Linked DNA regions of Glaciimonas sp. PCH181. The protein of the gene in region 1 binds, or shares a complex with, the protein of each later gene. Links are inferred from orthologs where the notes say so. Each region holds a gene or a part of one and is shown on either strand. Other genes may lie near its edges.

What was found.
Region 2: the proteins of C7W93_RS16355 (region 1) and dsbD are in contact, whole or in part, in a crystal structure (PDB 1JZD), measured with the Escherichia coli proteins. The link is inferred for Glaciimonas sp. PCH181 from one-to-one orthologs.

The regions. Positions count from the first base shown.
Region 1 is NZ_PYFP01000002.1:698,476-713,328, forward strand. The notes cover bases 2,279-5,054. They hold C7W93_RS16355 (DsbC family protein), read right to left. Parts: upstream 4,125-5,054; coding sequence 3,432-4,124; downstream 2,279-3,431. Other genes in these bases: C7W93_RS16345 (DUF3429 domain-containing protein), read right to left, coding at 2,279-2,630; C7W93_RS16350 (NTP transferase domain-containing protein), read right to left, coding at 2,757-3,353; C7W93_RS16360 (UbiH/UbiF family hydroxylase), read right to left, coding at 4,180-5,054. In the rest of the region: C7W93_RS16335 (UbiX family flavin prenyltransferase), read left to right, coding at 1-99; C7W93_RS16340 (M61 family metallopeptidase), read right to left, coding at 158-1,963; more of C7W93_RS16345, read right to left, coding at 2,160-2,278; more of C7W93_RS16360, read right to left, coding at 5,055-5,469; C7W93_RS16370 (prevent-host-death protein), read right to left, coding at 5,792-6,043; propionate catabolism operon regulatory protein PrpR, read right to left, coding at 6,510-8,153; prpB (methylisocitrate lyase), read left to right, coding at 8,411-9,298; prpC (2-methylcitrate synthase), read left to right, coding at 9,363-10,511; Fe/S-dependent 2-methylisocitrate dehydratase AcnD, read left to right, coding at 10,720-13,314; 2-methylaconitate cis-trans isomerase PrpF, read left to right, coding at 13,402-14,592; C7W93_RS25375 (collagen-like triple helix repeat-containing protein), read right to left, coding at 14,695-14,853. UniProt on the Escherichia coli protein: Acts as a disulfide isomerase, interacting with incorrectly folded proteins to correct non-native disulfide bonds.
Region 2 is NZ_PYFP01000002.1:847,897-862,915, reverse strand. What follows is about bases 443-3,384. They hold dsbD (protein-disulfide reductase DsbD), read left to right. Parts: upstream 443-954; coding sequence 955-2,814; downstream 2,815-3,384. Other genes in these bases: C7W93_RS16995 (peroxiredoxin), read left to right, coding at 3,037-3,384; cutA (divalent-cation tolerance protein CutA), read left to right, coding at 630-962; C7W93_RS17010 (ABC transporter permease), read left to right, coding at 443-607. In the rest of the region: more of C7W93_RS17010, read left to right, coding at 1-442; more of C7W93_RS16995, read left to right, coding at 3,385-3,675; C7W93_RS16990 (magnesium transporter CorA family protein), read right to left, coding at 3,742-4,890; hemB (porphobilinogen synthase), read right to left, coding at 5,074-6,099; yihA (ribosome biogenesis GTP-binding protein YihA/YsxC), read right to left, coding at 6,397-7,152; C7W93_RS16975 (cytochrome c), read left to right, coding at 7,388-8,047; C7W93_RS16970 (cytochrome c biogenesis protein ResB), read left to right, coding at 8,119-10,275; c-type cytochrome biogenesis protein CcsB, read left to right, coding at 10,397-11,542; C7W93_RS16960 (HAD-IA family hydrolase), read left to right, coding at 11,546-12,235; protein-methionine-sulfoxide reductase catalytic subunit MsrP, read left to right, coding at 12,455-13,435; C7W93_RS16950 (sulfite oxidase heme-binding subunit YedZ), read left to right, coding at 13,553-14,215; lysA (diaminopimelate decarboxylase), read right to left, coding at 14,334-15,019. UniProt on the Escherichia coli protein: Required to facilitate the formation of correct disulfide bonds in some periplasmic proteins and for the assembly of the periplasmic c-type cytochromes.

The DNA.
Region 1 (14,853 bases):
AACGAAATGATCGATCACACCGTCGGGCGCGTGCTAGACCTGTATGGAATTGCGCACACGCTGACGCCGCGTTGGAGCGGCATGAAGGCAGACAGCTAATCTGCAGGCAGAGAGCCGTTCCCGCCTGCCTTCAAGACAAAATTACCGCGCCCATCAATCAGCGACTATGACGTCCAGCTAACCACGCATTGCGCGTGGCCACTGCTGTGTCCGGTCCCTGCATCGCGTTCAAACCCAGTTGCGGCGTCGTATCGGCAAGCAATTTCACACTAAAAATCAATAATTCATCGCGCCGAAATGCGTGCACCGTTACCGTATCGCCGACACGATAACGCCCAAATATCACGTCCAAATTGGCCGTCACGCGTACACCGTCCAGCGCCATCAACACATCGCCAGCAGACAATCCCGCCCGATGCGCAGCGCCGCCCTCATACACGTTGAGCAACTTGCACTCAGCACCACCACGCGTCGTGCGCGCACCCAAGCCGGGCTTCACTGCTTTGCGCTCATCGGCAATCGTCACACCAGCGGACGCCAACAGTTTTTCCAATGGAAGATCATCCGTACCGCGTACATAGCGATCAAAAAACCGCTTCAATTTTAATCCGGTCACCGCATCAAACAACGCCTCAACCGCGGCTTCCGTCACGCCACGTCCAGCGGTGTCGTTAGTCGCATAAAAATCGCGACCATATTTTTGCCACAACACACGCATCACGTCGTCCAGCGATTTCTTGTTTTTAGTCTCGCTACGGATCGTCAAATCCAAGGCCAACGCCACGAGCGACCCTTTGGTGTAGTAACTGACGATAGCGTTAGGCGCGTTTTCATCCTGACGATAGTATTTAACCCAGGCATCAAAGCTGGATTCCGCCACACTTTGTTTACCCCGACCACTGCCGAGCAAGACGCCATTGATCGTCTTTGTTACCAGCTTCAGATATTCCGCCTGATCGATCAAGCCGCAACGAAACAACATCAAGTCATCGTAATAACTGGTAAAACCCTCAAACAACCATAACAACGATGTGTAATTTTCGACTTGCAAATCATACGGCGCAAACGCGGCTGGCTTGATCCGCTTCACATTCCACGTATGAAAATACTCATGGCTGCAAAGACCGAGGAAAGTACGATAGCCATCGCTGCATTCCGGCTGGCCCTTCACCGGCAGATCAGCCCGAGCGCAAATCAGCGCCGTCGATGCGCGATGTTCAAGACCACCATAACCGTCGCCGACTGCCAGCGTCAAAAACACATAACGCTGCATCGGTGCCTGTCTGGCAAATTTACTTCCGGCGGGCTCAAAGAATGCAATTTGCGTCTCACAAATCTTTTTCAGATCGGCACTCAAGCGCACCATATCCAGATTCGGCACATTGCCGGTAATCGCAATCTCATGCGGCACGCCATGCGCCTTAAAAGTGGCGAGTTGAAACGTGCCCATTTCGACAGGATGATCGATCAACTCATCGTAATTAGCCGCAACATACGTCCCAACAGCACCACGCCCGGCGCGCAAGGTCGGCAATGCCGTTGCGATCCGCCATTGATCGTACTCAGCACCCTGCGGTCGTTGAATATCCACTACATGCGATGCATTTTCATGACCAACCACGCGTAAAAATACGCTGGTGCCGTTAAAAAAACCATGCGTCTGATCCAGATGCGCAGCGCGCACCGACAAATCCCATGCATACACTTGGTAGTGCAACGTCAGCGGCCCATCGCAAGGTGCGGCTTGCCAAGAATGTTTGTCGAGTTTTTTGAGAGGAATCGTCCGACCATTTGATTCGCCCCGAATCTGCACAATATGGCGCGCAAATTCGCGGATCATATAACTACCGGGTATCCACGCTGGCAGCGCCACAATTTGTCCGACCGCCGCTGGCGCAGCGATCTGCAACGTCACCGCAAACAAGTGCGCCGCAGGATCTGCCGCGACGATGCTGTAATGCACAGCGCCATTGCCGCCAACTGCCTGAGAACTGGTATTTTTCAACGATTTCCCGAGCGCTTTAATCGGTTTAACAGCCTTAAGACGCGCCTTGGAAACCGCTTTGACGCCGCCTTTGGCAACCTGCTTTTGGACAGACTTAGGCAGGGATTTAACACCAGCCTTTGCAGTAGGTTTTACGGCAGATTTTTGACTAGATTTAGGCACTAAAATTTCCTCTCACACCGGCAGCAAGCATCGCCAACACCATGGCGCCAACCGCTACACAGGTTAACTTATAGCGCAATTCCGTGAACCAGCCTGGCAAACCGTACCAGACGAACAAGCGCTTATCAACCTGATATGCAGCAATAAATCCAAGGATCAATAAAGTATAGCCATACGCAAAAAATAAGGTCGAAAACCATGCAATCGTGGTCGGCATAATGCCCCAGATCAACGCTTTTTTGGTCCGCTCAGCAGACAAATCCGCCCGCAGCACCATTGCACCCCAATGAATCCCGCCCAAAAACGATAAAACCGCCACGCCATAGGCCATCTGGCCACGAATAAAATCACCTATCCAGTCAGGGCTAGCAAACCAGCAGCCTAACGTCAATAATACAAAAGGAATCAATCCAGCGTAGCCGAGGATAAGGATCAGGCGTTTATTTAGGAAGTGTGGATTCATCGCAGAAGATAGACCGGTTAGTGAAGCAAGGCGTTAAAAAACCGCTAGTCTAGCGGCATCCGCACAAACCCGTATCGGCCTTGGTCATTTGCCAACTGCGCGAGACCTCAATCGGCGCATTACGGCTTATGAATGTGGTATATCGGCGACGGTATCGATATCCTGATGGATGCCCGGATCGTCCACCGCGACCTCTGTCACCGGAAACTGTTGCAGCAGACTGCGTGCGCCCTGATCGCCGCGCAACTGCAATAAGCGCGATAAATGATGACGACTGAAAGCCACCGGATTACCGCGCCGCTGATTAAAAACCGGCACCGCGATATCAGCGCCCTGCTCCAACGCAGTTTTCAACGCCACCAGCGTAGCAACCTGTACATAGGGCATATCGCCCAAAGCAATCACCCATCCGGCAGCGTTCGCCGTTTGCTTCAAGCCACATACCAGCGTCGCCGCCATCCCATCATCCGCATCGGCACAGGTCAGCAAAACACTGCCATCGCATTGTTGCGCCAATTGCATCGTTGCCGCTGGCGTATCGGATCGACAAACGACGTAGGTTGGCGAGCAAGCGCGCAGATTTTTCGCCGCGCTTGCCAGAACAGTCTGGCCGTCAGGCAGAAATTGCAGTAATTTGCTTTGTTTTCCGCTCGGATCAAATCGACGCCCGCGCCCGGCAGCCAGCAAAATACCAACTATTTGTTCTGAGGAGTGGGGATGCATAAGAGTTTAGCGGTGGGGCTTTATCGCCATATAACGTTATTGCCCCACCACCGCTTCGCCGCTAAAAAATGTTTTATCTTATTTAACAGTCGCAAATTTGGCTTCGAGCGCCTTGGCATCGATAAAGCCGGGAATGCGTGAGCCATCGGTAAAGATAATCGTCGGAGTGCCGGTCACATTCAGTTTCTGCCCCAGCGCCAACACTTTATCGTTCGGCGTATCGACGCAGCTTGAAGCGGCCGTCGCTGGTATTTTGCCGTTTATCATCCAGTCGTCCCAAGCTTTATGACGATCAGCGCTACACCAGACATTTTTAGACTTGATAGAAGAGTCCGGGGCCAGAATGTTGTACATAAATGTATACACCGTGGTGTTATCGACCTCTTGCAGCGTCTTGCGGAATTTTTTGCAATAACCGCAGTTTGGATCTTCAAAGACCGCAATAACGCGCTTGCCATTACCCTTCACCACCTTTATCGCCTGATCGAGTGGCAAATCAGAAAATTTCACCTTGCTGATTTCATCCATGCGTTCCTTGGTGAAATCGCGTGAACTATCCGCATCCAGAATCCGGCCTACAAACATGTATTTAGCCTGAGCATCGGTGTAAAAAATATCCTTGCCGACGCGCACCTCAAACATCCCCAGATAAGGTGTTTTAGTCACTTGGTCGACTTTAACGCCGTCGCCTAAACGCGGCTCCATTAATTTTTTTACATTTGCTTCCTGGGGCGTTTCGGCGATTGCCGCTGTCGTTACCATCCCTATCATCGCCACCAACAATAGTGGCTTTAAATAACTATTCCAAACTTGCATTACAACTCCCTTAATTTTTTTCCACTGTGCGGCCAAAAGCATGGCCCATTAATCGTCGCTTTAAGACCGGAAGTTTATCCAGCAAGTTCAATCCAGCATTTCGCACCAGGCGCAACGGCCCGATATCAAGCCCAAATAACCGCTCAAGACCGTCTGTCGCCACCTGCATCAACAAAATTTCTTCCTTGCGTGAGCGTGCGTAACGCGCCAATACTGTCGCATCGCCGCAATCGCGATGCGGGCCGCGCTCACTTAATACCTTAATCAGTGCCACGACATCGCCAAATCCCAGATTCATTCCATGCCCTGCCAGCGGATGGATAACATGCGCCGCATCGCCAATCAACGCCACACGCGGTGCGACCAGCGCATGGCTGCGGATCAATGACAATGGAAAATTCTGTACGATTTCCGGCTGCAACGGTTGTAATTGCCCTAACTGCTCACCAGCCAGCACCGACAACCGCACTGCCAACTCAGTCAGCGACTCACCCAGCAACGTCGCCGCCAACGCCTCTGGCGCAGACCACACCAGCGATACGCGCTTGCCCGGCAATGGCAATAAAGCAACGATCCCCTCTTCGGCCGTAAACCATTGATGCGCCACATCATGATGCGGCCGTTCGATCTCAAAGTTAGCAACGATGGCACGCTGATGATACGCCCGATAGTCGATTCCGATTTCGCATTGATTGCGAACCCACGATTGCGCACCGTCGGCACCGACCAACAACGCGGATTTCAGGACGGCGCCATCTTCCAGCTGCAACGTAGCGCCATCGGCATCGACCGTCATTTGCTGCGCACGGCCATATACCACGCGCACGTTATGCGCAAATTTCAGCGCCGCATCGAGCGCCTGATTCAAATTGCGATCTTCAACAATCCAAGCCAGCGCATTGGTCCGGGCACTAAAAGCATCAAAGTTGATCTTGCCAGCAGCGGCGTCCGCGCCACCTTTTACCAGCATGCTTTCCACCGGCGCGACCCGACTAGCATCCAGCGCATCCCAGACCTTCAGTCCAGACAGCAAACTTCGCGCCACATGATTTAACGCATACACCCGCGTATCCCATGCGCCAGAAACGTCATCGGGACGACTCGCGCCTTTCAACGGTGCACCTAATAAGGTGACGGAAAGACCGGCCTGCGCCAATCCCAACGCCGCAACCTTACCGACCGCGCCGTTGCCGACGATACAAATATCACTACGAGAAACATTTCGCGAAGAAATAGAAAGCGTACTTTGCGCCGCTAAACCAGCGCCGACGCTCTTGGAGGGGGGTCTGAAATCATTCATGAATGCATTATAACGACTACTAATTCAAAAAAAACACATAAGGGGTTTGCTAATTCAAAATGTCTTGCTATAATTCCGCTCCTTGGCCTGGTAGCTCAGTCGGTAGAGCAGAGGATTGAAAATCCTTGTGTCGGTGGTTCGATTCCGCCCCGGGCCACCAAGAAATGGTAGGACTATCAAAGGATTACACGCTTCGGCTTGTAATCCTTTTTTGTTTTCAGCTGCGATTTGCTGTTTATCTCAGCCGATATACAAATTCTTGCGTAGCTATGAGTGATTTTAAATCTTGCTGCGCCGACTTAAGGTGAGAATTCTTAGCCCATCAGTGATCAGCCTTATCCAGTTCAGCAAATACCTCGTCGGCGTCACAAAATGTGCCTTGCGCAATTTCACGATTATTTAACGCCAAAATTTTTAGCAGTGCGCGCGTTTCTTCTTGCCATTTGATATATTTGCACGACGCCAAAGATTTAACTGGCTTGTCCGAACCGGCAATGCGCAGATTTTCCGCATTGCTTGCAATCACCGACCGCTCTCTCGTGAATAAGTCAGCTATTGTTTTTGCGTCAGCCAAAGGCTTTCGCCGTTAAGTCGAACAGAAACGTGTCCACCGTCTGCCGGTTCATAAATGATTCTTTCGCTCATTGCGTTTTGATTTTTTTCAAAATGTTCAATAAATTTAACGTTGAATTTGCTTTCAAGATATGCCGACACCCAGGCACGGTATAGTTCAATATGAAAAATTTTATATGAAGCTATTCAGATGAAACCAAAAACTGCGCATGTTTCACGCTTCTTAGCTTCTTAGTATCCGGTTTGACCGACCGTACGATGAATCGCAGCGAACTAAATCAAGAAACAGCAAAAATCCCTGACTTATAGGCACAATTCTTCTCTAGCGGGACTGCAGACAAGGCTCCCAACCGTCTGCCTAACTCGCCGATTTTTGGGGTGTACTCGACTTGTGATTCTGATGCGAACGGTTTTTACGGAGGAAAAGATAGGGATTTTCTTTAACCTCCCAAAGCCATTATCGCCAATCACTGATTCTTAATCTTGCGCCAAAGCGTCGTCCGACTAATCCCAAGATATTTCGCCGCGGCTTCACGGTTTCCATCGAAACGCGCCAATATTTGCACAATGCTTTCAGCGGTTTGTGGCGCAATGTTTGTTGTCACTGCCGCGATTGCTGGCGCTGGCAATGCGACCTGAACAAATTCCGGCGCAACGCTAATAATGAACGCCGGTGACAAAGCCTGCAGCGGTTCGGCGGCGAGGAACAACGCCAGTCGTTCCATCAAATTACGTACTTCGCGCACATTGCCCGGCCACGCATAAGCGCTGAGCAGCGGTGCGCAGGTAACGATTTCGGCGTGCAGATCGGGATGCGGGCGGGCGCCCAAAGCGGCCAGTGCTTTTTTCAAGCACCATTCGGCCAAGGCGATCAGATCATCAGGACGGTCACGCAACGCTGGCAGCGTCAAACGCAATACCGCTAAGCGATAAAACAAGTCAGCGCGGAAACGGCCTTCGCGTATGCGCTGCTCCAGGTCGCAATGGGTGGCGCTGACGATCCGTACATCGACGGGAATCGGCCGCGTTCCGCCCACTCGGACTACTTCGCGTTCTTCTAAAACACGCAGCAAACGCGTTTGTAGCGTCAACGGCATTTCGCCGATTTCATCCAGAAACAGCGTGCCGCGATGGGCTGCTTCGAACAGTCCGGCATGGCCGCCGCGCCGCGAGCCGGTGAATGCGCCGTCTTCATAGCCGAACAATTCAGACTCCAGCAGCGACTCTGCAATCGCACCGCAATTGACTGCGACAAATGGCCGGTTGCCTAGCATCGTGCGGGGATTTTCACGGTGAATTGCTTGCGCGACCAGTTCCTTGCCGGTCCCGGTTTCGCCCTGAATCAGCACGGTTGCCTGCGATTTGGCGTACAGCACAATCGATTGACGCAGGTTTTCCATCGCCAGAGAATCGCCGCGCAAATCGTTGATGCCATGTTTAGCGCGCAGCGTATCGACCACCGGCGCGGAGATAGTCCGACTGCGACTGCGGCTCGCTTCCAGTTGCGCAAGACGGGCGATTTCCAACGCATCGTCAAAAGCCTGGCGGATTGATGCTGCGGAATAGACGAATACCGCCGCCAGTCCGGCCTCTTCCGCCAGATCGGTAATCAAACCCGCACCCACAATCGCCTTGATGCCACGGGCCTTCAGCTCGTTTATTTGTGCCCGCGCATCCTCCTCGGTGGCGTAATTGCGCTGCTCAATTTTAAAACCAAAGGCCTTCTGGAATTCCCTCAGCGCCGGCATGGTAGATTGATAAGTAATGATCCCGATATCAGGTGTAATCTGGCGTGCGCGAGACAACGCCTGCAATACGTCGAAACCACTGGCGTTGGCAATCACGACCGGCACCGATAAGCGACTTTTAAGATACGCACCGTTCGACCCGGCAGCGATCACCGCATCACAGCGCTCGGTTTCCATCCGTTCACGGATATGGCGCGCCGCTTCATCGAAGCCCAAATGGATAGGCTCGATAATCGCGCGGTCGTCGTATTCCAGCGTAATGTCGCGAAAGAGGTCGGAAAGGCGCGATACCGAGACAGTCCAAATTACCGGCGTATGGTTGGGATCAGTGGCATCACGGCGGGGAGGAGATGGAGGCGACATGTTTCAACTGTTCAAAATGATGTTTCAATATTCCAAAATGTAACATAAGTTGAAACAATTTTTCTTTTCGCCCTGCTTTTCAAGCATGTTAATTTTTTATCGAAAATACCTATAAATATTTGATTTTATTGATTTATTTTTATTTAAGACACGCTATTCACGCTATCAATCAAACTTGGCACGATGATTGCTGAGTATAGAGAAAATGCCAGTGCAGATCTCTGCATGAAACAAATTGCCATCCAACAGGAGAACACATGAGTCAATATTCCGCAGGCGCTGCCTTCCGTAAGGCGATGCAAGAAGAATCCCCGCTGCAAGTGGTCGGCGCGATCAATGCGAACCACGCGCTGCTCGCTAAACGTGCCGGTTTCAAGGCGATTTACCTGTCCGGTGGCGGTGTCGCAGCGGGTTCGCTGGGCTTGCCCGACCTTGGCATTTCCAATCTGGATGACGTGCTGACCGACGTGCGCCGCATCACTGATGTATGCGATCTGCCATTGCTGGTCGATGTAGATACGGGCTTCGGTTCGAGCGCTTTCAACGTGGCGCGTACCGTTAAATCGATGATCAAGTTTGGCGCAGCAGCGATTCATATCGAGGACCAAGTCGGCGCCAAGCGCTGCGGTCATCGTCCGAACAAAGAAATCGTCAGCAAGCAGGAAATGGTCGACCGTATCAAGGCCGCCGTCGATGCTCGCACCGACGATAATTTCGTCATCATGGCGCGTACTGATGCGCTGGCCGTCGAAGGCTTGGAGTCTGCGCTGGAACGTGCGATTGCCTGCGTTGAAGCCGGTGCTGACATGATCTTCCCGGAAGCGATTACAGAGCTGGCGATGTATAAGCAGTTTGCTGCCGCCGTCAAAGTCCCGGTACTTGCCAACATCACCGAATTCGGCTCGACACCGCTGTTTACAATAGATGAGCTGAAATCAGCCGATGTCGGTCTGGTGTTGTATCCGTTGTCCGCTTTCCGCGCAATGAACAAGGCCGCCGAAAACGTGTACACCGCGATTCGCCGCGATGGCACGCAAAAGAACGTGGTCGACACCATGCAAACCCGCATGGAATTGTATGACCGCATCAATTATCACGATTTCGAGCAGCATCTGGATGCGTTGTTTGCCGCACAGAAAAAATAAGCACCGCCGTTGTAGTTGAATACGATTATTTACACCGATTCTTTTCCGTCAGGAGACACCAAAAATGAGCGAAGCACCAACCGTTTTCAAAGCAAAAAAATCCGTCGCACTATCCGGCGTCACCGCAGGTAACACCGCGCTATGTTCCGTCGGTAAAACCGGTAACGATTTGCACTATCGTGGCTATGACATTCTGGATGTCGCCGAAACGTGCGAATTCGAAGAAATCGCCTATCTGCTAGTCCACGGCAAACTGCCGACAGCTGCCGAACTCAAAGGCTACAAAGCCAAACTAAAATCCTTGCGCGGCTTACCTGCCAGCGTCAAAGCTGCGTTAGAAGCTCTGCCTGCCGCATCGCATCCGATGGACGTCATGCGTACCGGCGTATCGGTACTAGGCTGCACGTTGCCAGAAAAAGATGACCACAATGCGCCGGGCGCACGCGACATCGCTGACCGTTTGATGGCATCCCTTGGCTCGATGCTGCTGTACTGGTATCACTTCAGCACCAACGGCAAACGTATCGAAGTTGAAACCGATGACGAGTCTATCGGCGGCCATTTTCTGCATCTGCTGCATGGCGTAAAACCATCCGCAGAATGGGAAAAAGCGATGCATGTTTCGCTGAACTTGTACGCGGAACACGAATTCAACGCCTCCACATTTGCCAGCCGCGTGATCGCTGGCACAGGCTCTGATTTTTACTCTGCCATCACCGGCGCCATCGGCGCATTGCGCGGTCCAAAACACGGCGGCGCGAACGAAGCAGCATTCGAAATCCAGAAGCGTTACGACAATCCGGACGAAGCCGAAGCCGATATCCGCACCCGCGTAGAAAATAAAGAAGTCGTGATCGGTTTCGGTCATCCGGTGTATACAGTTTCCGATCCGCGCAATAAAGTAATCAAAGAAGTCGCGCGCAAGTTGTCGGAAGAAGCCGGTTCGACCGCGATGTTCGACATCGCCGAACGTCTGGAAACCGTGATGTGGGAAGTCAAAAAGATGTTCCCGAATCTGGATTGGTTCTCGGCTGTCTCGTATCACATGATGGGCGTACCGACAGCGATGTTTACGCCATTGTTCGTGATTTCGCGCACTTCCGGTTGGGCCGCACACGTGATCGAGCAGCGTATCGATAACAAGATTATTCGCCCATCAGCCAATTATGTCGGCCCGGACGATTTAGCCTTCGTGCCTATCGACAAACGCTAATAAGTTGACTAGCGCGCTGCTGATATTTGCCAGTAGCGCGCGGCGTTTTGAAAATGCATTAAACGTCATACCTGAATACAATATCTGGCATCAATGTTATTGAACATCAAAGCAGGCCAAAGTCCTGCTGTTCATTCCGATCAAGGCCGCAAATAGAGCCGCATCGTTAAGCACAATCCCCGATCACACCCTCTTTCCTGAGTGAGCCATGAACATAGCAAACCGCAAACCCCTGCCCGGCACCAAGCTGGATTTTTTCGATACGCGGGCCGCGGTCGATGCGATCTCGCCCGGCGCGTATGACAAACTGCCCTATACTTCACGCATCCTGGCCGAGAACCTCGTGCGCCGCTGCGATCCTGCAACCCTGACCGATTCCCTGAAACAATTCATCGAGCGCAAACGCGATCTGGATTTCCCCTGGTTTCCCGCCCGAGTGGTCTGCCATGACATTCTGGGCCAAACCGCATTGGTCGACCTCGCCGGTCTGCGCGACGCGATTGCGGCACAAGGCGGTGACCCGTCGCTGGTCAATCCTGTCGTACCGACACAATTAGTCGTAGACCATTCGCTGGCAGTCGAGCGCGGCGGCTTTGATGTAGACGCGTTCGAAAAAAACCGCGCCATCGAAGATCGTCGTAACGAAGACCGTTTCGATTTCATCAACTGGACCAAAAAAGCGTTCAAAAACGTTGACGTCATCCCGCCGGGCAACGGCATCCTGCATCAAATCAACCTGGAGCGCATGTCGCCAGTGGTCCAGGTAAAAGATGGCATCGCTTTTCCGGATACGCTGATCGGCACCGATAGTCATACACCGATGGTCGATGCGCTGGGCGTGCTTGCCATCGGCGTCGGCGGTCTGGAAGCCGAAAGCGTAATGCTGGGCCGCGCCTCTTGGATGCGTTTGCCGGACATTATCGGCGTTGAACTGAGCGGAAAACCGCAGCCGGGCATCACTGCAACCGATATCGTGCTGGCGCTGACCGAGTTTTTGCGTGCGCAGAAAGTCGTCTCTTCCTATCTTGAATTCTACGGCGAAGGCGCGTCCCACCTGACGCTGGGCGACCGTGCGACCATCTCTAATATGGCGCCAGAATTCGGCTCAACCGCCGCGATGTTTTACATCGATGAGCAGACCATCAAATACCTGAAACTCACAGGTCGCGATGATGCGCTGGTCAAACTAGTCGAAATCTACGCCAAAGAAACTGGCCTATGGGCGGACAGCCTGAAACATGCCGAGTACGAACGCGTCATCAAGTTCGACCTGTCTTCCGTAGTCCGTAACATTGCAGGACCATCCAATCCACATAGCCGCGTACCGACCTCCGAACTGGCTGCCCGTGGCATCAGCGGCACGGTAGAAAACGAACCCGGCCTGATGCCCGACGGTGCCGTGATTATCGCCGCCATCACCAGCTGCACCAACACCAACAACCCGCGCAACATGATTGCCGCTGGCCTGTTAGCGCGCAACGCAAATGCACGCGGCCTGACGCGCAAGCCGTGGGTAAAAAGCTCGCTGGCACCCGGCTCGAAGACGGTTAAGTTGTATCTGGAAGAAGCGCAATTGCTGTCGGAATTGGAAACACTGGGCTTCGGCGTCGTCGCCTTTGCCTGCACCACCTGCAACGGCATGAGTGGTGCGCTGGACCCGGTTATTCAGCAAGAAGTGATCGAGCGTGATCTGTACGCGACCGCTGTTCTCTCTGGCAACCGTAACTTTGACGGTCGTATCCATCCTTATGCCAAGCAAGCTTTCCTGGCTTCGCCGCCGCTGGTAGTGGCCTATGCGATTGCTGGTACGATCCGTTTCGATATCGAAAAAGATGTCTTGGGAATTGATGCCGATGGTCATCCTGTCACGCTGAAAGATATCTGGCCTTCCGACGAAGAAATCGATGCCATCGTTGCCTCCAGCGTCAAGCCAGAGCAGTTCCGTAAAGTCTACGAGCCGATGTTTGCCGTGGTCGCCGACAACGGTGAAAAAGTCAGCCCGCTATATGACTGGCGTCCGCAAACCACCTACATTCGTCGTCCACCGTACTGGGAAGGCGCATTGGCTGGCGCGCGCACAATGACGGGCATGCGACCGTTGGCAGTATTGGGCGACAACATCACCACCGATCATCTATCGCCATCAAACGCGATCATGCTCAATAGTGCAGCCGGTGAATATCTGGCCAAGATGGGTCTGCCTGAAGAAGACTTTAACTCGTACGCTACGCATCGCGGCGATCACCTGACCGCACAACGCGCCACCTTCGCCAATCCGACGTTAAAAAACGAAATGGTGTTGGAAAACGGCAAGGTAAAAGCAGGCTCGCTGACACGTCTGGAACCAGAAGGCAAAGTCACCCGCATGTGGGAGGCGATCGAGACTTACATGGAACGCAAGCAGCCATTAATCGTGATCGCAGGGGCCGACTATGGCCAGGGTTCTTCACGTGACTGGGCCGCCAAAGGCGTGCGTCTGGCTGGCGTCGAGGCCATTGCAGCGGAAGGTTTTGAGCGCATCCACCGTACCAATCTGGTCGGCATGGGCGTGATGCCGCTGGAATTCAAACCCGGCGTTAATCGCACTACATTAAACATCGACGGCACCGAAACTTTCGACGTAATTGGCGAACGTACACCGCGTACAACCTTGACGCTGGTGATTAATCGCAAGAATGGCGAACGGGTAGAAGTGCCGGTAATTTGCCGTCTCGACACGGCAGAAGAAGTGTCGATCTATGAAGCTGGCGGCGTGTTGCAACGTTTTGCGCAAGACTTTTTAGAGTCGACTACGGCTGCCTGAAAACGCAATACAAACATCCAACTATCGTGATGCTGTGCGGACCAGAAATGAAAAATGGTCCGCACAAATTAACCGGATAACGCGACTATGACCCACGTACCCCAGATCAAAATTCCCGCCACCTATATGCGTGGCGGCACCAGCAAAGGCGTATTTTTCCGCCTGCAGGATTTGCCCGAAGCAGCACAAGTACCGGGCGCAGCGCGCGACGCATTATTGTTGCGCGTCATCGGCAGTCCCGACCCTTACGGCAAGCAAATTGACGGCATGGGCGCAGCCACATCGAGCACCAGCAAGACAGTTATTCTGTCCAAGAGCAGCAAGCCGGATCACGATGTCGATTACCTGTTCGGTCAAGTCGCCATCGATAAAGCCTTTGTCGACTGGAGCGGCAATTGCGGCAATCTTTCCGCCGCCGTCGGTTCATTCGCCATCAGTAACGGCATTGTCGACGCGGATCGCATCCCGCAAAACGGCATTGCAATTGTGCGTATCTGGCAAGCTAATATCGCCAAGACCATCATTGCGCATGTGCCCATCACCGATGGCGCGGTGCAGGAAACTGGCGATTTCGAACTCGACGGTGTCACGTTCCCGGCAGCCGAAGTCCAGCTTGAATTCATGGCCCCGGCAGCTGACGAAGATGGCGAAGGTGGATCGATGTTTCCCACTGGTAATCTGATCGACGATTTAGAGGTGCCAGGCATTGGCACGCTTAAAGTCACGATGATCAACGCAGGCATCCCCACCATTTTTGTCAACGCAGAAGCGATCGGCTACACCGGCACAGAATTGCAGGACGCGATCAACAGCGATACCGCAGCATTGGCAAAGTTTGAAGCAATTCGCGCGTATGGCGCAGTGCGCATGGGCTTGATTAAACATATCGATGAGGCAGCGAATCGCCAACATACGCCAAAGGTCGCCTTCGTCGCCAAGCCAGCCGGTTACGTATCTTCCAGTGGCAAACAAGTCGCTGCTGGCGATATAGATTTGCTGGTGCGCGCGCTATCCATGGGCAAATTGCATCATGCGATGATGGGGACGGCAGCCGTTGCCATTGGCACCGCCGCAGCGATTCCGGGCACACTGGTCAACATCGCCGCTGGCGGTGGTGCGCAAAGTGCGGTGCGCTTCGGCCATCCTTCCGGCACCTTACGGGTCGGCGCGGAAGCCAGCCAGAACAACGGCCAATGGAGCGTCACCAAAGCTATCATGAGTCGCAGCGCCCGCGTGTTGATGGAGGGCTGGGTCCGCGTTCCCGGCGATACGTTCTAAGAAAATAACGCCGCGCAAGCCAGATCAAATCCGATAGCAGACAATTTTGAGCGAAAAAAAACCCTCGGTAGTCATCCGAGGGTTTTTTATTGGAAGAGCGCTTTATTTTGCTGCCAGAACGCCCAACAAACCAGTTACCGGAGCCAGAGGACCAGCACTTGTACCACCAGTTGTACCGCCCAAGCCGCCTAGCAAACCGCCCAGTAAACCAGTTACCGGGGCCAGAGGACCAGCACCTGTACCACCAGTTGCACCGCCCAG
Region 2 (15,019 bases), 160 kb from region 1 along the record:
CGATGGCATTCCCTATATCCATTACCTGGCTTCAGGTTCCATCTGCATGTCAATTATGTGGGCCGCTTCTTTTGAGGCGCTGTATTCCGCATTTTCGCGCATGCATGTGCAGAAAACCTGGGATGCGCTGTTGAATGCACCGCTGGCGCTGGATGACGTGATACTGGCAGAAATGTTGTGGGCTGCCACCAAGTCGATTTTTTCCGGGGTAGCTATTCTTTTGGTGATGTTTTGTCTGGGAATCGGCCTGCATCCGCACACGTTGTTAGTGTTACCGCTATTATTCTTAATCGGTATGACTTTTGGCTCTCTGGGCTTGGTCTTCAATGCGCTCGCCAAGGGCTATGATTTTTTTACCTACTACTTTACGTTGGTGTTGACGCCGATGATCTTTCTGTCCGGCGTGTATTATCCATCGGCACAGTTACCAGGATGGTTACAGACGATTGCGCAGATATTGCCGTTGAATGCCGCCGTACATTTGGTGCGGCCGTTATTGCTCGGAACCTGGCCGACTACCCCAATAACTGATCTCGCTATTTTGATTGGATATTGTTGTTTTGGCTTTTACGCCGCAGTGGTCCTGACCCGTCGACGTTTATTGTAAGGAAAATACTTCGGAGGCGACTATGACAAATGCGCTGCTGGTAGTAACTAATATGCCCGATTTTTCGACCGCAAACGTGCTTGCGGGACAACTTGTGGAACGTAAATTGGCGGCCTGTGTCAATCTCCTGCCTGAGGTGCATTCAGTGTATCTCTGGCAGGGAAAATTAGAGCAGACGACAGAGGTGACATTGATGATCAAGACCACCACAGAGCGTTATAGCGAGCTTGAAAATTTTATTAAGGCAGCGCATCCGTACGAGCTTCCTGAAATTATCGCGTTGCCGATTGCTAAAGGCCTTCCTGCTTATCTCGAATGGATCGGCACTGAAACAAAAAGGGATTTGAATGTTTAAATGTTTCAAACCGGGATTGGTGCTTTTCTTGGTGCTAAGCCTGATGACTGTGTTCATGTCCGCTGCGCGTGCAGAAGAGGACTATCTGGCGCCAGAAGTTGCTTTTAAATTTTCGGCCCGCATGGCCGATCCAAAAACTGCCGAAGTGACCTATGCCATCGCTGATGGTTATTACATGTATCGCGAGCGGTTTCACTTTCAGGCAGAAGGCGCGACGCTCGGAGAGCCGCAAATCCCAGCTGGTGTGGTCAAATATGATAAAACTTTCCAGAAAGATGTAGAGACTTATCACCATAGCATCACGATTAAAATCCCGGTCGCAGCGGCTGCTGCGTTCACGTTGATCGTGGCCGGTCAAGGCTGTGCCGACAAGGGCTTGTGTTATCCACCGATGGAGCATCGCGTTAATCTATCGGCGAATGGCGGTCCATCCAGCGGTGGCGGTTTACTTGGTGCAATCGGCGCAGCCAAAGGAAGTGGCGCGGCGATTGATACTCCCCAACAAAATGCAACGGGGGCCGCAAATTTTTCGACAGCGAATCCCGCAGTGGTGAATGCAGATAGCGCGAATCTGACTGACGATGCCGATATTGGTCGTATCGAATCTTCTCTAAAAGGCGGCAAGCTTCTGGTCATCATGCCGCTATTTTTGTTGCTCGGACTCGGGCTATCCTTTACGCCGTGCGTATTGCCGATGGTGCCAATTTTGTCTTCGATTATTGTTGGCGAAGGCGCGCAGGTAAAGCGGCGACGTGCGTTTATATTATCGGTCGCGTATGCGATGGGGATGGCAATTGTCTATACCGCGCTGGGCGTCGCTGCGGGCCTTGCTGGCGAGGGTTTATCCGCTGCATTACAGAACGTCTGGGTATTGTCGGCATTTGCATTGCTGATGGTCTTGATGTCTCTCTCGATGTTTGGCGTATATCAATTGCAGTTGCCAGGATCGATGCAAACGAAACTGACGCAAGTATCGGATCAGCAGTCCGCAGGTAAACTTGCTGGTGTATTTGTCATGGGCGCGATTTCGGCGTTGATTGTGGGGCCTTGTGTTGCGGCGCCTTTGGCGGGTGCATTGGTGTATATCAGCCAGACTCGTAACGTCGTTATCGGCGGTAGCGCGTTGTTCGCGATGGCGGTTGGCATGAGTGTGCCGTTGCTGCTGGTGGGGATATCCGCCGGGGCTTTGTTGCCGCGTGCGGGCGCATGGATGGAGTCAGTCAAGCGCTTCTTCGGGGTGCTGATGCTCGGCGTTGCATTGTGGATGGTGTCTCCAGTCATTCCTGCGACGGTGCAGATATTTTGTTGGGCCGCGCTTGGGATTGGTTATGGTGCGTATTTATTGTGGGATAAGTCTGCACGTTGGTTCGCCAAGGCATTTGGTTTAGTGTTCATTGCGTTGGGCTTGTTGCAGCTGGTCAGTGGCGCCACTGGTGGTCGTGATGTGTTGACACCTCTCGCGCATCTTGGCGGCCAACAGATCGTGCATACCGAGTTTGTGCGCGTCAAATCGGTTGCAGAATTAGATGCAGCACTCGCACAAACGAACGGCAAAGCGGCGTTGCTGGATTTTTATGCTGATTGGTGTGTGTCTTGCAAAGAAATGGAAAAATTCACCTTCCCGGATCCGCGCGTAAAGGCCCGTTTCGCCGACTTAGTCTTGCTGCAAATCGATGTGACCGCGAACAATGCTGATGATAAGGCGATGCTCAAGCGCTTCAATTTATTCGGGCCGCCGGGCATCATCCTTTTTAATCGCTCGGGCAAAGAATTCTCCGGCGGCAGAGTGATTGGATTTCAGAATGCCGATACATTCGTACAATCATTATCAGCGTTGGACAAGACAAATTAATCACGTGTTTTTTGTGTCAATATTTGCTGATTGTTGCGCGAAGCAGCGCAACAATCAGCAAATTAACGTTTTTCTTCATAGCATAAAGTTATGTAGATAATCGTTAATAATCGTTAGTTAATCTTTGTATCAAGACTATAGTTTTAGATCTATCCAGACCGCAACAGGGTCTTGGCAGGAAGTTTGTCTAATAGTTACTTGCATAATTTAAAGGAGAACGAAATGACCTTACGTCTTGGCGATATCGCCCCCGACTTTGAGCAGGATTCTTCGCTGGGTAAAATTAAATTTTACGATTGGGTCGGAGATTCTTGGGTAGTATTATTTTCCCACCCGGCCGACTTCACACCCGTGTGCACAACTGAATTGGGCCTGACCTCTAAACTGAAATCGCAGTTCGAGCAGCGCGGCGTGAAAGTGATCGCCCTCTCCATTGATCCGGCTGACAAACATCAGGAGTGGATCAAGGACATCAATGAAACGCAAAATACGATAGTCGGTTTTCCGATCATTGCAGATGCTGATCGCAAGGTGTCGGAGCTCTATGACTTGATCCATCCTAATGCAAGCACAACCAATACAGTGCGTTCATTGTTCGTGATCGACCCAGCTAAAAAAGTACGTTTGATCATTACTTATCCTGCCAGCACCGGACGTAATTTTGATGAGATTTTACGTGTTATCGATTCGTTGCAATTAACTGACAACCATTCGGTAGCAACACCAGGAAACTGGAAAGATGGCGACGATGTAGTGATCATTCCGTCGCTGCAAGATGAAGAAGTTATCAAGCAGAAATTTCCAAAAGGTTATAAAGCAATTCGACCTTATTTACGCCTGACACCGCAGCCTAACAAATAATGCGCTGCAAGAAAAATGCCTCAAACGTTATTGTTTGAGGCATTTTTTTATGCGCAAAATAGAACGTTAGCGGCGTTCAGGTCGCGGACTTTCCAAATAGCGGCGGCGTCGAAAGAACGCCAGCATGCCAATGACAATCAGCACCATGCTAATCATTGTCAGCCAAAATCCAGTCTTGTTTTGCAGTAGCGGCATGACCGCGAAATTCATCCCAAAAATACCCGTAATGAGCGTCAGTGGCATAAACAGCGCAGTGATGACGGTCAGCGTACGCATGATTTCATTGGTCCGATGCGCAACGGCGGAGAAATGAATTTGCACTGCGGATTCAATCGATGATTCCAATCGGCTTGCGTGATTCAATACGCGTGTGATGTGTTCCATCACGTCATGAATACGTACTAACAATAAATCGCGTGCCCGGCTGATCGTAACGCCGTCGCCGTCATCGTCCATATCGACAAAGTAGTCACGCAATTCTTGCATCGCATCGTGCTGTTCTTCGCACAAACTTTCCAATTTGCGTAATTCAATACGCGCATCGAGCAATCTTACCCAGTCCTTGAACGGCCGCGCCGGATCGAGCAGCGCACGTTGCCAGCGATCAAGTTGCGAAGTCAGTGGTTGGCGTAGTTCCAGATATTTGTCGACCATGGCATTCAGCAGCCGCAGCATTAAATCTTCTGGTGAGTTTGGCAGTCGCGCACCGTTATGCAGAGGTTTGCTGCTTTTGTTGGCGTAGCCCAGCAGGCGACTACGCACCGCGCTAATGGTGCGGCTGTGGTGCTCATGGACTGTTACCAGCGCATTTCCCATGAGAAAGAACGTGATCGGCTGCGTGGAAAGATCACTTAATGCGGCGGCAGGCTTACGTTTGCCACTTTCTGCCACAGCGCTGGACGAGTCCTCCACGGTAGCCACTGGCGGGGTATCGCTATTGCTGCTGTCACGCGGCGATAATTTGCGAAATACCACCATGCCGTAGTCTTGCGTCGAATCGAAATACGACGGATGAGCAGGATTAATCGCATCTACCAAATGCGGATCATAAATTTGTGTGCCGGTGGCCGCAGCAATCATATCGCGCCAGCCCTCTGGATCAGCAGCGACCTCTTCGTGCGTCGTATCAATCCATAAGAAGCCTTGGGACGGTACGACGCTCGGCAATTCGCTGGTCTGTGTGACCTGATTGTCACCTATCAAAAAAATGTCCATAAGGGGATATGCGAAGTATCTGAGGAATGGTCTGCCGAGAGTTATCGCTAAAGATGTCGATTAGCGGCGCTGACGGTGTGAGGCGAAAAGCAGAGTATAGAATTATTTGTGCAGATTTAATGCGGCAACGTGGCGTTTTTGCTGAAGTCTGCTTACGCAAAAACGCCACATTTTCCAGCTAGATTAATTTTTGTGTAAATGGCGTGCAATATCTAGCGCGAAGTAAGTTAATACGCCATCGGCACCGGCGCGCTTAAATGCCATCATCGCTTCCATCATCGCCTTGTCATGATCAAGCCAGCCATTTTGCGCGGCAGCCTTAATCATTGCGTATTCACCGCTGACTTGATAAGCGAAGGTCGGGACTTTGAATTCGTCTTTGACGCGACGCACGATGTCCAGATACGGCATGCCGGGTTTCACCATTACCATGTCAGCACCTTCAGCCAGGTCTAGCGCGACTTCGCGAAGGGCTTCATTGCTGTTCGCCGGGTCCATCTGATAGGTATTTTTGCTGCTCTTGCCTAGATTAGCCGCAGAGCCGACTGCGTCCCGAAACGGGCCATAGAACGCCGAAGCATATTTGGCAGAGTACGCCATGATCCGCGTATGGATGTGCTGATGTGCCTCCAGCGCACTGCGAATTGCACCGATGCGTCCGTCCATCATGTCTGACGGAGCGACAATATCCACGCCAGCATCCGCCTGAGTGAGCGCCTGCTTCACCAGTAATACGCAGGTCTCGTCGTTGAGTACGTAGCCATCGGCATTCAACACGCCATCCTGACCGTGGCTGGTGTACGGGTCTAACGCAACGTCAGTCAAAATGCCTAATTCCGGGAAGCGTAATTTTAATGCGCGGACGGCTTGCGGAATTAGTCCGTTAGGATTCGTGGCTTCGATACCATCCGGCGTTTTTAAGGAAGGGTTGATTACCGGAAACAAGGCGATGACCGGAATGCCTAATTCGACGCACTCTTCGGCCACGTTTAATAACAGATCGATGGAAAGGCGCTCAACGCCGGGCATCGAAGCAACCTTCTCACGATGATTGCTGCCCTCGACCACAAAGACCGGATAAATCAGATCGGCGACCGTCACGGTGTTTTCGCGCATCATCGCGCGGGAAAATGCATCCTTACGCATACGACGCATGCGCAGCGCTGGAAAAGGGGCAACCAATGGGCTGAATTTGGGCGTATTTTGCATAACTGCTCCGAGGTCTTTCAATGAATTGTTGAGCCTTTGTTAAGGGATTTCGGGAAGGCTAAAAAAGTCGCGAAAATCATTAGAAAAAATCAAAAACTCTTGAACTTTTCAAGTTTGGCCGCCTCATAGCGATAGGTGCATTATTCACCTCCCGCTTCCCTCCCTGAGCGGGGCCATGTCGCTTTATGTGATAAGGCATTCTGCCCTGAAGATAATCCCCTTTCTTCAGGGCTTTTTTATTTCCGTCTGCTTAACTGTTGGCTATGAGTGTTGGTAATAAGCGACGGCAAATGGATCTTATGAGTGCTTACTTTGATCGTTCTGATCATCGCTGATGCTGTCGTCACCGGCGTCGACGTCAGTTTCCTGACTGATTTCTGATGTCTTATTATTGACCAATCCCGCCAATTCCAACACGCGCTGATTAGCTTCGTCCAGCCCGGTACGCTTCAACGCCGAAAACAATTGCGCCGTGAACGGCAGAGGCTGATTATTTTCGTCTACGTAGCTTCCCAGAAAAGTATGCGCCTGACGCAACGCATTGGTGGCATCGTTGCGATTTAATTTGTCTACTTTGCTCAGGATGCAATGGATCGGCTTGCCGGTGGGGGCAAACCACTCCACCATTTGGACGTCCAGATCAGTGAATGGGCGACGTGAATCAACAATTAGTACCAAAGCGGCCAATTGTGAACGACGGCGGACATAATCGCCGAGCAGTTCCTGCCAATGCAATTTGGCCGATCCTGAGACCTGCGCATAACCATAGCCAGGTAAATCGACTAGCATGGCGCGGATTTCATCGACCTTGGTTTCATCTTTGCGATGTTGGCCGACTTGAGCGCCACCGATCGAAAAATAATTGATATGTTGGGTTCGTCCCGGTGTTTTTGAGGCAAAAGCGAGCTTCTTTTGATTGCACAAAAGATTGATAGCGGTAGATTTTCCTGCGTTTGAGCGACCTGCAAAGGCGATCTCAGGAATTTGAGTGGTGGGCAAATCACGGAGGTGATTAACCGTAGTAAAAAAACGGGCTTGCCAGAGTAGGGACATGGAATGAGCAGAAAATGCGGTAGAGGCGGCGAAAATGCCGGAAAGCTATTGTACAATAAGGGGTTGTGTAATGTGGCATCGCGTATGTCAATAGGACGGGAGCTTGCTCTGCAGGCCTATATTGACCGTTGTTTGAGTGATAAGTGACTATGCGTAGCATCGATAGCCGCAATAAGAGATCGCCATCAGGGCAGAATTTATTGTCAAGTTTAATATAAAGTCTCAGGGTGTTTGAATGAACCGTGCGTTTCTCTCCGTTTTAAAGTCCTTGTTTATCACCGTATTGGCAACGTCGTCTTTTGCCTATGCAGCAGATGCACCAGCGGCGCCTAAAATCGATCCTGCCAAGGGCGAAGCGTTATTCACCAATGGCGATGCTGCACGCAATATTACGGCGTGTATTTCTTGTCATGGTGCCGCCGGTGCTTCATCCATCAGTCAAAACCCTAAGTTGGGTGGCCAGCATGCTGCGTACATTTATAAACAGCTGAAAGATTTCAAGGGCCCGGACCGCAACAACGCCATCATGTCGATGATGGCAAAATCGCTGACCGATGAAGAGATGGTGAATATCGCGGCCTACCTTGATGTGCAAAAAGCCAAGCCGGGCGCTGCTAAAAATAAAGATTCGCTTGATCTTGGCAAAAAGATCTATCGCGCTGGTATTGCCGAAAAGAATATTCCTGCGTGCGCGGCCTGCCATAGCCCGAACGGTGCCGGTATTCCAAATCAATTTCCGCGTATTGGTGGGCAGCATCAGGATTACACCGTTGCTGAGTTGACAAATTTCCGTGGCGGCGTTCGTAAGAACAGTCCACAAATGATTACCATTGCCAGCCGTATGTCTGACAATGAAATCAAAGCAGTAGCGGACTATATCGCTGGTTTGAAGTAAATTTATAGTTATTCGCGACATAGGGGGCGGCCAAGGCCGTCCCTTTTTATTTTCAAAAGAGCAAATTGCTTATGAGTACCAGCAACAAAGCGACAACCAGCATCGACGAGCCTCTACGCACTGGCGGTATCGAGTTGAGGACAAAGCATCGATGGCTTGCTGAATCGGTCGAGTTAATATCATCGATGCGTTTCGCCATCAGCATGTTGACCCTGATCGCGATCGCTTCAATTATCGGCACCGTGCTGAAGCAGAATGAGCCGATGCCCAATTATGTCAATCAATTCGGACCGTTCTGGTTCGATGTTTTTGCAAAACTGGGTCTGTACGCGGTCTATTCGACGTGGTGGTTTTTGCTGATTATGGGATTTTTGGTTCTGTCGACTTCTCTTTGCATTAGCCGTAATGGCCCTAAGATGCTAAAGGACATGCGCAGCTGGAAAGAAAATGTCCGTGAGCAATCGTTGCGCAATTTTCACCATAAAGCAGAATGGACCGCTGCTGTAGCGCCGACCACCTTAACGCAGCAATTATTGGCAAGAATCGCGGCAAAGGGTTACAAGACTAAAATCGTCCAAAAAAACGATGCTATATTAATAACGGCAAAGCAAGGCGCAGCCAATAAATGGGGCTACATTTTTGCTCATAGCGCAATTGTGATCATTTGTATCGGCGGCTTGTTAGATTCTGATCTGCCCATTCGGGCGCAAAAATTACTTTTCAATAAAATCCCCTTCAGCGGTACTGGCGTCATCGCCGATATCGGACCAGAGCATCGCTTAGGCTTGGGAAATCCAACTTTTCGTGGCAATACATTGATACCGGAAGGCTCGGCCAGCAGCACCGCCATCATTCCGCAACAAAACGGCGTATTGATTCAAGACCTGCCATTTACGCTCCAGTTGAAGCGCTTTGTTATCGATTACTACACGACAGGCATGCCTAAGTTGTTCGCCAGTGACGTCGTATTGCGCGACAACACGACGGGCGAAACCATTACTTCGACAGTCAAGGTGAATCAGCCCCTGATTTATAAGGGCATAGCGATTTACCAATCTAGTTTTGAGGACGGTGGCAGTAAATTACGCCTGACTGCTTTTCCAATGATCGGCACAAATAATGTGACCTCCCCATTGGCGGGCGAGGTAAATGGCACCACGCCGCTGGCTAGCAGCGGTAGTAATAATGAATATACGATTGAATGGTCTGGTTTTCGTCCGTTTAACGTAGAAAATATGGCGCAGCAAGGGCAGGATTTGCGTGCCGTTTCTACACCCAAAAGCTTTAACCAGAAATTGTCTGACGATCTTGGCAAGCACATGGGGTCCGGCGCAAAAAATGCGAACAACAAGGATTTGAAAAACGTTGGTCCTAGCGTGCAATACAAGCTACGCGACAAAAATGGACAGGCACGCGAATTCAGCAATTACATGCGGCCGGTAAAGGTTGATGAGGATTACGTGTTTCTGGCCGGAGTACGGGATCTGCCGGACGAGCCATTTCGTTATTTGCGCATTCCAGCAGATGAGAATGATTCTGTAGAAGAATGGATGCGCTTGCGGTCTGCTCTGATGAATCCAGAACTGCGTAGTCTTGCCGCGCAGCGTTATGCACAGCGGGCAATTCCCGAAAACCGCACAGGGATTGCCACTTTGCGTGAGCAATTGCAGCAATCCTCATTGCGAGGATTGTCACTGTTTGCCGGAAACGGGAAGCAGGCTGGTTATTTGGCAGTGTCAAAATTTCTTGAGCAAGTGCCCGCGCAGGAGCAAGAAAAAGCCGCTGATATTTTCATGAAAATTCTCAACGGTAGCTTGTGGGATTTGTGGCAAGTGGCACGAGAGAAAGATGGCTTAAAAGATGTGACCGCCGATGAAAAGCATGCCCGTTTCTTACAATTGAGCAGCAATGCATTGTCGGACGCGAGCTTCTATAATGCACCGGTATATCTGCAACTCAACGGCTTCGACGAGATCAAAGCGTCCGTATTTCAAGTTACGCGCTCACCGGGCAAGAAAGTTGTTTATTTAGGCTGCTTATTCTTGGTTCTGGGTGTGTTTTCGATGCTTTACATACGGGAACGTCGCTTGTGGGTATGGATTCGACCAGATGCGCAAGCCGAAGGCCAGTCGCACATCTTGATGGCGATGAGCACGCAGCGTAAGACGCTGGATTTTGAAAAAGAATTTGACGTAATGAAAACACAATTGATGCAATCGCAAGCTTAATTGGCAGAAACCCGTAGTTGAGCGATTATATAAACACGGTCACGATGCGTTAGACCAATGCGTGGCATGATGTGCACCGTTGATAATAGAAGTAACGCATAAGAACGATACGGAGAGAATGATGGAATTGATCCAAGCTTATTCACCACCAGACGGCTTTTTCAAGAAGCTGTCGATCTGGGACTGGGTGTTCGCTATCGCGCTGATGGCCGGTTCGTTATTTGCGTTAAGTCGGTATGGCGCGCATATGGACTATTACGAAAAAGCGGTGCTGTTTTTGGCTGCGCCGACCTTCGCGCTGGTTGGCTGGAACTGGAAGTCGGTACGTTGGCTGATGCCACTGCTGGCGGTGTTGGCCTTGTCGGCGATTGCGATGTACGACGGCTCGCTCGATATGGCAAACAAGAAATTTTTCCTTAAATATATCCTCTCAAGCCAATCTGCCATTTTGTGGATGGGCACACTGTTTTTCCTTTCGACTTTTTTCTACTGGGTTGGCTTGATCGCCCGTTCCGATTTCGGTCATTCGATCGGCTCCAAATTGTGCTGGGCTGCAGTGGTGATGGGCTTCACCGGCATGTTGGTGCGTTGGTATGAATCGTATTTGATCGGTCCGGACGTTGGTCATATTCCTATTTCCAACCTGTATGAAGTCTTTATTTTATTTAGCATGATCACCGCGCTGTTCTATTTGTATTACGAGCAACGCTATCGCACACGGCAACTCGGTCCTTTTGTCATGCTGGTCATTTCTGCTGCGGTCGGTTTTTTGCTGTGGTACACGGTGGCGCGCGACGCTGCTGAAATTCAACCGTTGGTCCCGGCTTTGCAAAGCTGGTGGATGAAGATCCACGTACCGGCTAACTTTATCGGTTACGGCACATTTTCGATGTCAGCGATGGTGGCAATGGCGTATTTGCTGAAATCGCATGGCTATCTGGTAGATCGTTTGCCGGCGCTGGAAGTGTTGGACGACGTGATGTACAAGGCGATTGCAGTGGGTTTCACATTCTTCACGATCGCGACGATTTTGGGCGCTTTGTGGGCGGCTGATGCCTGGGGCGGTTATTGGTCGTGGGATCCGAAAGAAACTTGGGCGCTGATTGTCTGGCTCAATTATGCGGCATGGTTGCATATGCGTCTGATGAAAGGCTTACGAGGTCGTGTTGCGGCTTGGTGGGCTTTAATTGGTTTGCTGGTTACAACCTTCGCTTTCCTCGGCGTCAATATGTTCTTGTCGGGTCTGCATTCTTACGGAGAGCTGTAACCAATGTTTGTACCGCAATTTGTTAATCCAGCGCCTGTTGTTGAGTCTTTGAAGAATGCAGGAATCGAACTGATTATTTTTGATTCTGATGGCACTTTAGTCGATAGCGAACTACTCGCCGCCGAAGCGATGGTGGCGCATGTTGCTGCATTTGGCGTGACGCTTACCGCACCAGAAGTGCTTGATCGCTTCAAGGGCGGCAAGATGGCGGATTGGGTAGCTGCTATCGAAGCGTTGCGCGGCGCTGCGTTGCCAACGTCGTTTGAAGCGACGTTGCGTGAGCGCACAGCGGTGTTATTGCAACAGCGGTTAAAACCAATACACGGCGCACTAGAATTGGTACAGGCTCTCAAAATACCTTTTTGTCTGGCCTCAAACGGACCACGTGAAAAAATTGAGTTGTGCCTTGGTGTGACTGGATTATTACCGTATTTCGAACAGCGCATTTTTAGCGCCTATGAATTAGGTGTCTGGAAACCGGCGCCTGACCTGTTTTTACACGCTGCCGCGCAAATGGGCGTCATGCCATCGCGTTGCGCTGTCGTCGAAGATAGTATTCCGGGTGCGCAGGCTGGCGTGGCTGCCGGTATGCGCGTCTTTGCACTACAAACAGGCGAGCTTGAGTTCGGCATGCCACCGCAAGCAACCGTGATTACGCGGTTAGCAGATCTACTCGGCCACATCGGTCATTAATCGATTCTCTGTTATGGGCAAACTTATTAGTTTGCCTATTTTCAATTCAGTATTCCACCCGCGAAATCATTCGCATCTGCAACGTTATTTTTTGCGTATAAGCTATAGGTGTGTTGTAAGGATGACCCATGTCCTTCGACTAACACTTTCTATTCGTAATTAGCCTACCTCACCCAGTAGCCGCTCATATTGCTTTACCGATCTTCACAGGAGATGCGCATGTTGATTCGCCGCAGCCAAAATGTCATAGATATTCCCGCGCCTTCCGAAATTACGCCGCGCGCCGTGTTTGAGTCCCGCCGCAGCTTTATTCGCCAATTGGCGGTCGGTTCGATTGCAACTGGTTCGATGCTTGAACTAGTCTCGCAACAGGCTTTTGCACAAAACCCAGCCGCCCAAAAACTGGCAGCAAAGCGGAATGCCGCCTTTGTTGTGACAGATAAGCCAACGCCCTATAAAGACGCGACGACTTACAATAATTATTACGAATTTGGGACGGATAAGTCCGATCCTGCGCAAAATGCCGGCACACTCAAAACCAAACCATGGAGCGTCATGATTGAGGGAGAGGTGAAGAAGCCGATAACACTTGATCTGGACAGTTTGATGAAACTGGCCCCATTGGAAGAGCGGATTTATCGACTGCGTTGTGTAGAGGGATGGTCGATGGTCATTCCGTGGATCGGCTACTCGCTGTCAGCATTAATCAAAAAAGTCGAACCGACCAGCAATGCGAAATATATCGAATTCATCACACTGGCCGACAAAAAACAAATGCCGGGCCTGAATAGTCCGGTGCTTGAATGGCCCTATGTAGAGGGCTTGCGCATGGACGAGGCTATGCACCCGCTGGCGCTGCTAACCTTTGGCATGTATGGCGAAGTATTGCCCAACCAGAACGGTGCGCCTGTGCGGATGATTTTGCCGTGGAAGTATGGATTTAAATCAGCGAAGTCGATTGTAAAAATTCGCTTCCTGAAGGAACAACCGAAGACAGCATGGAATCTGACGGCTGCGAACGAATACGGTTTCTATTCCAACGTTAATCCAAACGTTGATCATCCACGCTGGTCTCAAGCTACGGAGCGTCGTATCGGTGAAGATGGATTTTTTACCAAGAAGCGCAAGACGTTGATGTTCAATGGCTATAACGATGTTGCATCGTTATATACAGGCATGGATTTGAAGAAATTTTTCTAACGTGCTCAAGGCAATTTGCAGAAGGAGCGGCGGACAGGCTTTGTACCGCTCTCGCTGCAAAATATCATTTATCGCAATATACACCGCACTACGACACCCTGATTTCATAGGTCGAAGATGATTAATCCCAGTCCAAAGCAATTCCGTATTCTAAAAGCTGTGCTGTTTATATTGGCACTTCTGCCTGCTGTGCGGCTAGTGGCGTTTGCCTTCCTGGATAAATTGGGTGCAAATCCGATTGAGTTCATTACCCGCAGTACTGGCGATTGGACATTGTATTTCTTGTGCATCGCGCTGGCAGTGACGCCGCTTCGACGATTTACCAGTTGGAATTGGTTGATCAAATTGCGCCGGATGTTGGGGTTGTTTGGGTTCTTTTACGCCGCGTTGCATTTTACGACTTTTCTCTGGTTCGATCATTTCTTTGATGTCACAGAAATGTTAAAAGACGTCTACAAACGGCCTTTTATTACCGTTGGATTCATTGCTTTTGTATTGCTGATTCCGCTGGCAGTGACCAGCACTAACGGGATGATCAAACGACTCGGGGGCAAGCGCTGGCAATGGTTGCATCGCACGGTATATGTCACTGCGATGCTAGGGATTCTGCATTTCTGGTGGATGCGTGCAGGCAAGCACAACTTCGAAAAACCAATCATCTTTGGCACGATAGTCGCGATGCTGTTATTGCTGCGGGTATATTGGTATTTCAAGCAAAAGCGCAGTGCGCTGAGCCGTCAAACCAGCACGGTTCAAAAGCGGCAGGTGACGTCGGTCTGACGCGAAATATGCGCGGGAATTGAAAAGATGCGGGTGTATGAAATGCAAAGGGGCGCGGTAAAAATACCGTGCCCCTTTGCATTTTAATGTTTGCCGAAAATAATCTTTCGTCAGATCTTTACGGTAATAGTGATTCCAGCGCAAATAATGCGATCGGCTCTTCACGTTTGCGGATCAGATGCACCTGATCGCCATCCACCATCACTTCAGCCGCGCGTCCCCGGGTATTGTAATTAGACGCCATCGTCATCCCATACGCTCCGGCAGACTGAAAGGCTAGCAAATCGCCTTCTGCGACCGCTAATTCCCGTGCGCGAGCCAGCCAGTCGCCCGATTCGCAAATAGGTCCCACAACATCATAGGTATGGCTGCTGGCGTCTGGATTTTGCTGCGAGACGGTCTGGACGCCGTGCCATGCTTCGTACATTGCCGGGCGCATCAAGTCATTCATCGCAGCATCTACCACCGCAAAATTCTTGCTGACGCCATATTTAAGATATTGAATTTCCGTCAACAAGATGCCAGCGTTGCCGACAATCGAACGGCCCGGCTCAAACATCACTTTCAGCGGCACGCCTTGATATTTTTCGTTGCGCCAGGCATCAATGCGGGCAAACAAGCGGCCCAGATAAGCGCCTACCGCGACTGGCTTTTCATCATCGTAAGTAATGCCGATGCCGCCACCGATGTCGAGGTGATGCAAGTGGATATCTTCGCTGGCCAATTGGTCGATTAATTCGATGACTTTATCCAACGCCTCAAGCAATGGCGTGTCATCTAATAATTGCGAGCCAATATGGCAAT